Regions from separate parts of the Hymenobacter sp. 102 genome, predicted to be linked through region 2. Evidence: riboswitches for the same ligand, from Rfam matches in the RefSeq annotation. Region 2 holds a riboswitch; the other holds the start of a gene.
What was found. A riboswitch is a leader RNA that binds a small molecule or an ion and turns the genes downstream of it on or off. The one in region 2 is predicted to bind S-adenosylmethionine.
Positions count from the first base shown of each region.

Region 1: another riboswitch for S-adenosylmethionine. It lies ahead of metH (methionine synthase); the one in region 2 lies ahead of ACN19L_RS00610 (phosphoadenylyl-sulfate reductase).

Region 1 covers NZ_CP188172.1:2,624,570-2,628,860, reverse strand. Annotated here, with positions in the region: gene metH (methionine synthase) at 1-1,778, opposite strand, end outside; SAM riboswitch class I at 1,852-1,965, opposite strand; gene ACN19L_RS11300 (hypothetical protein) at 2,055-2,186, opposite strand; gene ACN19L_RS11295 (SDR family oxidoreductase) at 2,405-3,409, shown strand; gene ACN19L_RS11290 (gluconate 2-dehydrogenase subunit 3 family protein) at 3,505-4,101, shown strand; gene ACN19L_RS11285 (GMC family oxidoreductase) at 4,201-4,291, shown strand, end outside.
Region 2 covers NZ_CP188172.1:126,898-131,188, forward strand. Annotated here, with positions in the region: gene ACN19L_RS00600 (sulfate adenylyltransferase subunit 1) at 1-767, opposite strand, end outside; gene cysD (sulfate adenylyltransferase subunit CysD) at 863-1,771, opposite strand; gene ACN19L_RS00610 (phosphoadenylyl-sulfate reductase) at 1,908-2,684, opposite strand; SAM riboswitch class I at 3,008-3,099, opposite strand; gene ACN19L_RS00615 (macro domain-containing protein) at 3,295-3,888, shown strand; gene ACN19L_RS00620 (lipopolysaccharide biosynthesis protein) at 3,918-4,291, opposite strand, start outside.

The DNA.
Region 1 (4,291 bases), 2.5 Mb from region 2:
TGGTAGAGGAAGGCCGAATGCATGGCCTCGCGCACCACGTCGTTGCCCCGGAAGGCGAAGCTGATGTTGCTGACGCCCCCGCTGGTCAGGGCGCCGGGCAGGTTGGCCTTAATCCAGCGCACGGCCTCAATGAAATCGAGGGCGTAGTTGCGGTGCTCGTCGATGCCGGTGCCGACGGTCAGGATGTTGGGGTCGAAGATGATATCCTCGGCCGGGAAGCCTACCTCGTTGACCAAGATGTCGTAGCTGCGCTTACAGATGTCGATGCGGCGCTGGTAGTTGTCGGCCTGGCCGTGCTCATCGAAGGCCATTACCACCACGGCGGCCCCGTACTGGCGCACTTTGTGGGCGTGGGCCCGGAAGGCTTCCTCGCCTTCTTTCAGGGAAATGGAATTGACGATACTCTTGCCCTGCACGCACTTGAGGCCGGCTTCCAGCACCGTCCACTTCGAGGAGTCAATCATCACCGGCACGCGGGCAATGTCGGGCTCGGAGGCAATCAGGTTCAGGAAGGTGGTCATGGCCTGCTCCGAGTCAAGCATGCCCTCGTCCATGTTCACGTCCAGCACCTGGGCGCCGCCCTCTACCTGGTCGCGGGCCACCTGCAGGGCCGCCTCATAGTTGCCGGTGCGGATGAGGCGGGCGAAGGCGCGGGAGCCGGTTACGTTGCACCGCTCGCCCACGTTCACAAACAGGCTCTGCTCGGTAATGCCGAAGGGCTCCAGGCCGCTGAGGCGGGTGGCGGGCTTCACGGCGGGCAGTTGGCGGGGCTGATATTTATCGGCCAGCTTGGCCAGCTCGGCAATGTGCTGGGGCGTGGTGCCGCAGCAGCCGCCCACCACCGTCACTAGCCCGTCCTGCAGGTAGTTTTCCACCACCGCCGCAAATTCCTGGGCCGATTCATCGTAGCCCCCAAAGGCGTTGGGCAGGCCGGCGTTGGGGTAGGCCGAAATGTGCACGTCGGCCAGGCGGCTCAGCTCCTGAATGTACACCTTCAGCTGGTCGGCCCCAAGGGCGCAGTTCAGGCCCACGCTCAGCAGCGGCAGGTGGCGGATGGAGTTCCAGAAGGCCTCCACCGTCTGCCCACTCAGCGTGCGGCCCGAGGCATCGGTAATAGTGCCCGAAATCATGATGGGTACCACCCGGCCGCCCTCGTCGAAGAACTGCTGCACCGCGTACAGAGCCGCTTTGGCGTTCAGCGTGTCGAAGATGGTTTCAATCAGCAGTGCGTCGGAGCCGCCGTCAATCAGCCCGCGCACCTGCTCCAGGTAGGCCGTAGCCAGCTCGTCGAACGTCACGGCGCGGAAGCCGGGCCGGTTTACGTCGGGCGAGAGAGAGGCAGTGCGGTTGGTGGGCCCGATGGCGCCGGCCACGAACCGCTTGCGCGTGGGGTCCTTCTGTTCAAACTCGTCGGCTACCTCGCGGGCAATACGCGCCGACTCGTAGTTCAACTCGTACACGATGTGCTCCAGGGCATAATCAGCCTGGGCGATGGTAGTGCCCGAAAACGTATTCGTTTCCACCATGTCGGCCCCGGCGGCAAAGTACTCGGCGTGGATGCCTTTGATAATGTCGGGCCGGGTGAGGCTCAGCAGGTCGTTGTTGCCGCGCAAAGGCCTGGGGTGGTCCTGGAAGCGCGGGCCCCGGAAATCGTCCTCCGTGAGCGTATGGCGCTGAATCATGGTACCCATAGCACCATCCAGAATCAGCACGCGGCGGCGCAGGATATCGTGGAGAGGGGATGCAACGGGGGCGGGGGCAGGGGAAACGGTCGGCATATCGGCTCTTCTAAGGGAAATCAGCGGCGAAAAGTGCCTATCCAGAAAGAGCCGGGCGCGCAGGCCGGTTCCGCACTTATCTTCTTCCAACGCCCGCTAAGACGGTGGAAAGGGAGTTAGCACCTTGTTTTATTTCAGGTTGCTAAGACGTCATCGGGCCCAATCCCTCGGTCTTTCTGGATAAGTAACAGGACGAAGATACGCCGCAACGCCCGAAAAACAACAAGCCCGGCCGCACACGTGCGGCCGGGCCTGTTGCAGCGTACCGGGTTGCAGCTAATCTTTCTTGATGCAGTTGGGTACGGTTTTACCGTCTTTCTTTTTGGTGCCGGCTTGCTCGTAGCCTTTCCAGCAGGGGTCTTCTTTCTTGGCAGTGGTATGCGAAGCAGTGGTTTTCTTAGTGGGCATAACGGATGGAAACAGGGCTAAGTAAACTTCCTGTTGGTAAAGGTGGTACGTGGGCCTGTAGTAGTGAGTTGATGTAAACCCGGGCCCATGCGGCAGATGCCGAAATTCTGTAAGCATAAACATCTGCGTGTACGTACATCAATTTGGCCTGCGCTCAACAACCTCATCAGTTTCGCGTAAGGCATAAGCTCAATCGTATTCCTTGACCACTCCGCTCTATGGCTGCTAAAAAAGCGGCGGCTCCCAAAAAAGCTGCCACCCCCGATACCCCTGCTACTGGTAAAACCGCCAAAACGGCCGCTACGCCCGCTGCCAAACAGGCTGCCAAAGCCGCCGCCGAAGCACCCGCCCCCGTGAAGCGGCCTACGGCCAAGGATATGAAACAGCACGCCCAGACGCTGCCTTATCCCGCCAAACAGGCCGATATGAAGCTGCAGCCTGCCATGAATTTCAGCACCTACCGCGCCGCTGGTAAGTTGCAGGACAAGATTGCGCTGGTAACTGGCTCCGACTCCGGTATTGGCCGGGCGGTGGCCGTGGCCTTTGCCATGGAAGGAGCTCACGTAGCCGTACTGTTCAACGAAAATGTGGTGGATGCCGAGGAAACCAAGCGCCTCGTGGAAGCCCAGGGCCGCCGCTGCATTCTGCTGCAGCTGGACGTGCGCGACCCGGAGCAGTGCAAGCAGGCCGTGCGCCGTACCCGCGCCGAGCTGGGCGGCCTCAACATTTTGGTCAACAATGCCGCCTTCCAGATGGCGCAGGAGAAGTTCGAGGACATTCCCGAGGAGCAGATCCGCCGCACCTTCGATACCAACATTCTCGGCTATATCTGGATGGCCCAGGCGGCCGTGCCGCACCTCAAAAAGGACGACTGTATTATCAACACCGGCAGCATTGTGGGGCTGACGGGCATTCCAATTCTGATTGATTATGCCTGCACCAAATCAGCCATTCACGCCCTTACCAAGAGCCTGGCTACTCACTTGGGCGAGCGGGGTATCCGGGTAAACTGCGTAGTGCCCGGCCCGGTCTGGACGCCCAACATTCCCGGCACCATGCCCCGAGAGGAAATTGAGAAGTTTGGCTACGAGGTGGCATTGGCCCGCCCCGGCCAACCGGAAGAGCTGGCTCCGGCCTACGTGCTGCTGGCTTCCCAGGATGGCTCCTTCATGACCGGCTCGCTGGTGCACGTAACCGGCGGCAAAATGAGCAGCGACCAGTAGGTGAATGAGTAGATGAGTGAATGAGGGAAGCTACGTGCAGTAACTCATTCCAACTGCTCACTACTCACTCATTCACTCATTTACTCATTCACCATATGCCCCACTATCCCGAAGGTACCGTCCGGGCCCTGCTGGCTACCGACCAGGTAACGCCCGCAACCCGCGCTGCGCTGGAGGCCCGCCTGAATGCCCCGGCCAATTATCAGCCCCAGTTTTTCGACGCCGATACCTACGCACTGCTGCAAGCCGTGGCCGCCCGCGTATTCCCCCAGCCCGAGCGGGAAACGCCCATCGAGCTGGCTCCTAACATAGATAAGCGCCTGCTGGCCGGCACTGCCGACGGCTGGCGCTACGACGCCATGCCCCCCGACCGGGAAGCGTACCGTCTGGGCTTAGGCGGCATCAACCAGGCGGCGCAGCAGATCTTTGAGCAGGCCTTTGTTGAGTTGACGCCGGCGCAGCAGGACCAGGTAATCGGGCAGCTGGCAGCCGGCGAAGCTCCGGGCGAAAACTGGCAGCAGTTACCGCAAAACCGCTTCTTCGAGGAAATGCTGGCTGAGTTGACGGAGAGCTACTACGCCCATCCGCTGGCCCAGGAAGAAATCGGCTACGTAGGCATGGCCGACGTGCCCGGCTGGCAGCGCATCGGCCTCAATGAGCGGGAAGACCGGGAACCGCGGGAGAGTAGTTGAGTGCCTGAGTAACTGAGTAATCTGTACTGATCAACAGGTGATTACCCGGCTACTTAATCACTCTCTACTCAGTTACTCAACTACTCAGTTACTCTTAAAATGCCCGACGAAGAAGTACTCGAAGAAGGCGTACTGAACCCGGTTCAGCCTGAAATACAGGACCCGCTGCTTCAACGCATTCTGGCCGAAA
Region 2 (4,291 bases):
GGCAGCACCCGCACACGCTGGCCGCGGCGGTACTGGCCGCTCAGAATCTGGCCGGCGTAGCCGCGGTAGTCGGGCAGCTCGGGCGTCTGGGGCCGGATGACGTACTGCACCTGGAAGCGGGGTGCGGCCTCGGTTTCCTGGGCGCCGGGCACGCTTTCCAGATGTTCCAGCAGGCTCGGGCCGGTGTACCAGGGCAGATGCTGGCTGGGCTTCACCACGTTGTCGCCCTGCAAGGCGCTCAGCGGAATGGCCGTGGCGGCGGGGAGGTGGAAGTGGTTGGTGAGCTCGGCGTAGTCGGTGGCAATGCGGGCAAACACCGCCTCGTCGTAGTTCACCAGGTCCATCTTGTTCACGGCCAGCACAAAGTGCCGGATGCCCAGCAGCGCGGCAATGAGGGTGTGGCGGCGGGTTTGCTCAATCACGCCCTGGCGGGCATCCACCAGCACAATGGCCAGATCGGCGTTGCTGGCCCCCGTCACCATGTTGCGGGTATACTGCACGTGGCCGGGCGCATCGGTGATGATGAACTTGCGGCGCGGGGTAGTGAAGTATTTGTAGGCCACGTCGATGGTGATGCCCTGTTCCCGCTCGGCGCGCAGGCCGTCGGTCAGCAACGCCAAATCCACGGTGCCATTAGAAGCCTGCCGCTTCTCCAGCGCCGCCAGTACGTCCAGCGACACCGATTCGGAGTCATACAGCAGCCGCCCAATCAGGGTGCTTTTGCCGTCGTCCACGCTCCCGCAGGTGATAAATCGTAGTAAGTCCATGAGGTGAAATTGTGAGTTTGTGAAATTGTGAATTGCTGTGCTGTTGGGGTGAAGCGGGAGAATTTCCACAACTTCACCTTTCACAACTTCACCACTTAAAAGTATCCGTTGCGCTTGCGGTCTTCCATGCCGGCTTCGGAGATGTTGTCGTCGAGGCGGGTGGCGCCCCGCTCGCTTACTTTGGCCAGCAGCAGGTCCTGGATGATGTCTTCCACGGTAGCCGCGTCGCTTTCCACGGCGGCGGTGCAGGTGGAGTCGCCCACGGTGCGGAAGCGTACCTGCCGGGTCACGATTTCGTCTTCGTCATCGAGCTGCAAATGCTCGGTGAGGCCCAGCAGCTGGCCCGAGGGCAGCACCACGCAGGTGCGCTCGTGGCCGAAGTAGATGTCGGGCAGCGGAATGTTTTCGCGCTGGATGTAGCGCCACACGTCCAGTTCCGTCCAGTTGGAAATGGGGAACACGCGCACGTTTTCGCCCTTCTGAATGCGGCCGTTGTAAATGTTCCAAAGCTCGGGGCGCTGGCGCTTGGGGTCCCACTGGCCAAACTCGTCGCGCACCGAGAAGATGCGCTCCTTGGCCCGGGCCTTCTCCTCGTCGCGGCGGGCCCCGCCAATGCAGGCGTCAAACTCAAACTCCTCGATTACCTCCAGCAGCGTGTAGGTCTGCAGCGGGTTGCGGCTGGGGTACTTGCCGCCCGGCTCGCGCAGGCGCTGCCGCCGGATGGTGTCCTCCACCTTGCGCACCACCAGCTTTTCCCCCAGGCGGGCGGCCAGCTCGTCGCGGTACTGCAGCACCTCGGGGAAGTTGTGGCCGGTATCCACGTGCACCAGCGGGAAGGGGAAGCGGCCAGGGCGGAAGGCCTTTTCGGCCAGGCGCGTGAGCACAATGGAATCCTTGCCGCCCGAAAACAGCAGGGCCGGCCGCTCAAACTGCCCCGCCACCTCCCGCAGGATGTGGATGGCTTCGGCTTCCAGCCGGTCGAGGTAATCGAAAGTGGTACTCATAGTTGTCTGGATTTCAAGTGCTTTTTTGGTTGTAGAGACGCGATACTTCGCGTCTCCCGCGTGCTGATGTTGGGTTGGCTGCGCCGTTCTTGTCGTTCTGACGACGAGACGCGAAGTGTCGCGTCTCTACAGCTTACTATCCGGCTGGCACCGGCTCCACCACCGGGTCGGGGCCGTCGTGGGGGGCGGTGGCGTGCAGGCCGCACTCTTTGGCTGAGAGGTCTTCCCACCACCAGCGGCCGGCCCGGAAATCCTCGCCGGGCTTGATGGCGCGGGTGCAGGGGGCGCAGCCGATGCTCACGAAGCCCTGCTGGTGCAGCGGGTTCACCGGAATGCCCTCCTGCTGCACAAAGGCCAGCGCCTGCTCCCAGGTCCAGTCGAACAGCGGGTGGATTTTCACGAGGTTGTGCGCCGCGTCCCATTCCACGGGGTCCATCGTCTGCCGGTTCTGGGATTGTTCGGCCCGGATGCCGGTGACCCAGGCGCCGCGGCCGGCCAGAGCCCGGTTCAGGGGCTCCACCTTGCGGATGTGGCAGCACTGCTTGCGGTTATCCACGCTCTCGTAGAACGAGTTGGGGCCTTTCTGCAGGAGCAGCTCTTCTAGGTCCTCGCGCTGGGGGGCATACACCGAAATGGGCTTCTGGTACCGGATCAGCGTCTTGTTCCAGGTAGAATAGGTTTCCTGGAAGTTGCGGCCGGTATCGAGGGTGAACACCTCAATGGGCAGGTCGTGGGCGAAAATCAGGTGGCTGAGTATCTGGTCTTCCAGCCCGAACGAGGTGGAAAAAACGGCCTGACCGGGGAAGGTGTCGGCTACCAGACGCAGCCGCTCCAGGGCGGAGGCGGCCACTACGAGAGGGCGCAGGCGGTCCAGCTGGGCGTGGACGGCCGGCGCAGCATCAGCTGCAGGCATGGCAGGAAGAGGGGGAGGAGGAAGCGGCCCGCCTGGGGCGCGGCATTCCGGCCGGAAGATGGTTCCACAGCAGGTGCCCGGCCGCACGCAGACGGCAGCCAGAAGGCAACAGGCGGAACGAGAATACACGGAGGCGCTACTCCGACGCGGCACCCGCTAGGGCGTTAGTCGGCCGGGGGCAGCACCCGAACCAGCAAAAGGGAAGTGGTTCGTGCCTACTTACAACAACAGGGCATCACCATCATCGCACAACAGCCATGCTGTACAGCACAGGAGGTAGCGGATGCGGCGGCGAAGTTGAAGAAGCGGTTCACGGTTCGTTGTTTTTATATGGTCAGGACTTGGCACCGTTTCGGATTTTCCGCTGGTTGCCGGCGCTTCAGGGAGCCTGTCTCTCCACGCCTCTGTATAAAAACAATCCTTTGTGGGTAAAAGAATTGGTGCCCCAAAGGTACGGGACGAAATTTTACACTTGCAAATTTTTCTTTTTTCAAGAACCTGATTGCTGGCTGTAATGCCGCACCGTCACGGGTATTTTCGCTTAGCGCGCATCGTCTAAAAGGAAGTATGTTTGAGCCATATCAGACCGTACGGCTCAAGATTATCCTCTATGCAAAAACTCATTTTGGTCGACCCCAATGCCTCTTTGTGTAACGCTTGGCGACAGGCTTTCGCACCTTATCAGGCAGTTGAAATTCTCCACAGCCGATTTGAGCAGGTGCCGGATTTCGACTGCATGGTCAGCGCAGCCAATTCCTTTGGGCTCATGGATGGGGGTGTCGATTTGGCCATCACCCGCTTTTTTGGCTCTGAACTCCAGGAACGGGTGCAAGCGCATATCATAAAGCACTACACGGGTGAACAGCCCGTTGGTACTAGTTTTATCGTAGAAACTGGTCACTCCCGGCACCCTTACGTGGCACACACGCCCACTATGCGTGTGCCCATGCCTATCCACGCCACAGATCACGTCTACTTGGCTATGAAGGCTCTGATCGAAGCCGTTACCGCATTTAATACCCCGCAGGAACGTATCCGGGTGGTCGTATGTCCGGGCTTGGGTACTGCAACTGGCCGAATGCCTGTGGAGGAAGCCGCGCGACAGATGGCCCTAGCTTACCGCTATTACCTCGACCCGCCCCGCGCTATCACGTGGCCTTACGCTGCCGCCCGGAATCGGCATATCATCAGTGGGGATGAATAGGGCGTAGTCGTCAGATTGTATGGGTCTGATTAAGAACGTAAAGTGTTGCCTATCTCCCTAGCCGCTTCCTGATATTTTGCAGCAGCGCGGGCAGTGCCCGTCACCAGCACTAGGCCGCCGTACACGGCCGTGAGCACCGCGGAGCGCAGCAGCATGGTGAGGAAGGGTGAGCCGACGGCCGGTACCAGCCAGGCGGCCCCGCCGGCCACGGCCGCAATGCCCAGAATCAAGGGAATACGCCAGGTGAATGGCTGCATCCGGAAGCTGTGCCACACAAACCACGTGCGGGCCAGGTTGATGCTCACCTGCGCCGCCACCGCCGCCACGGCCGCCCCCACCATACCCAGCCGGGGGATGAGCACGAGGTTCAGCCCGATGGTGAGCAAGGAGAGCGAAACGTTGA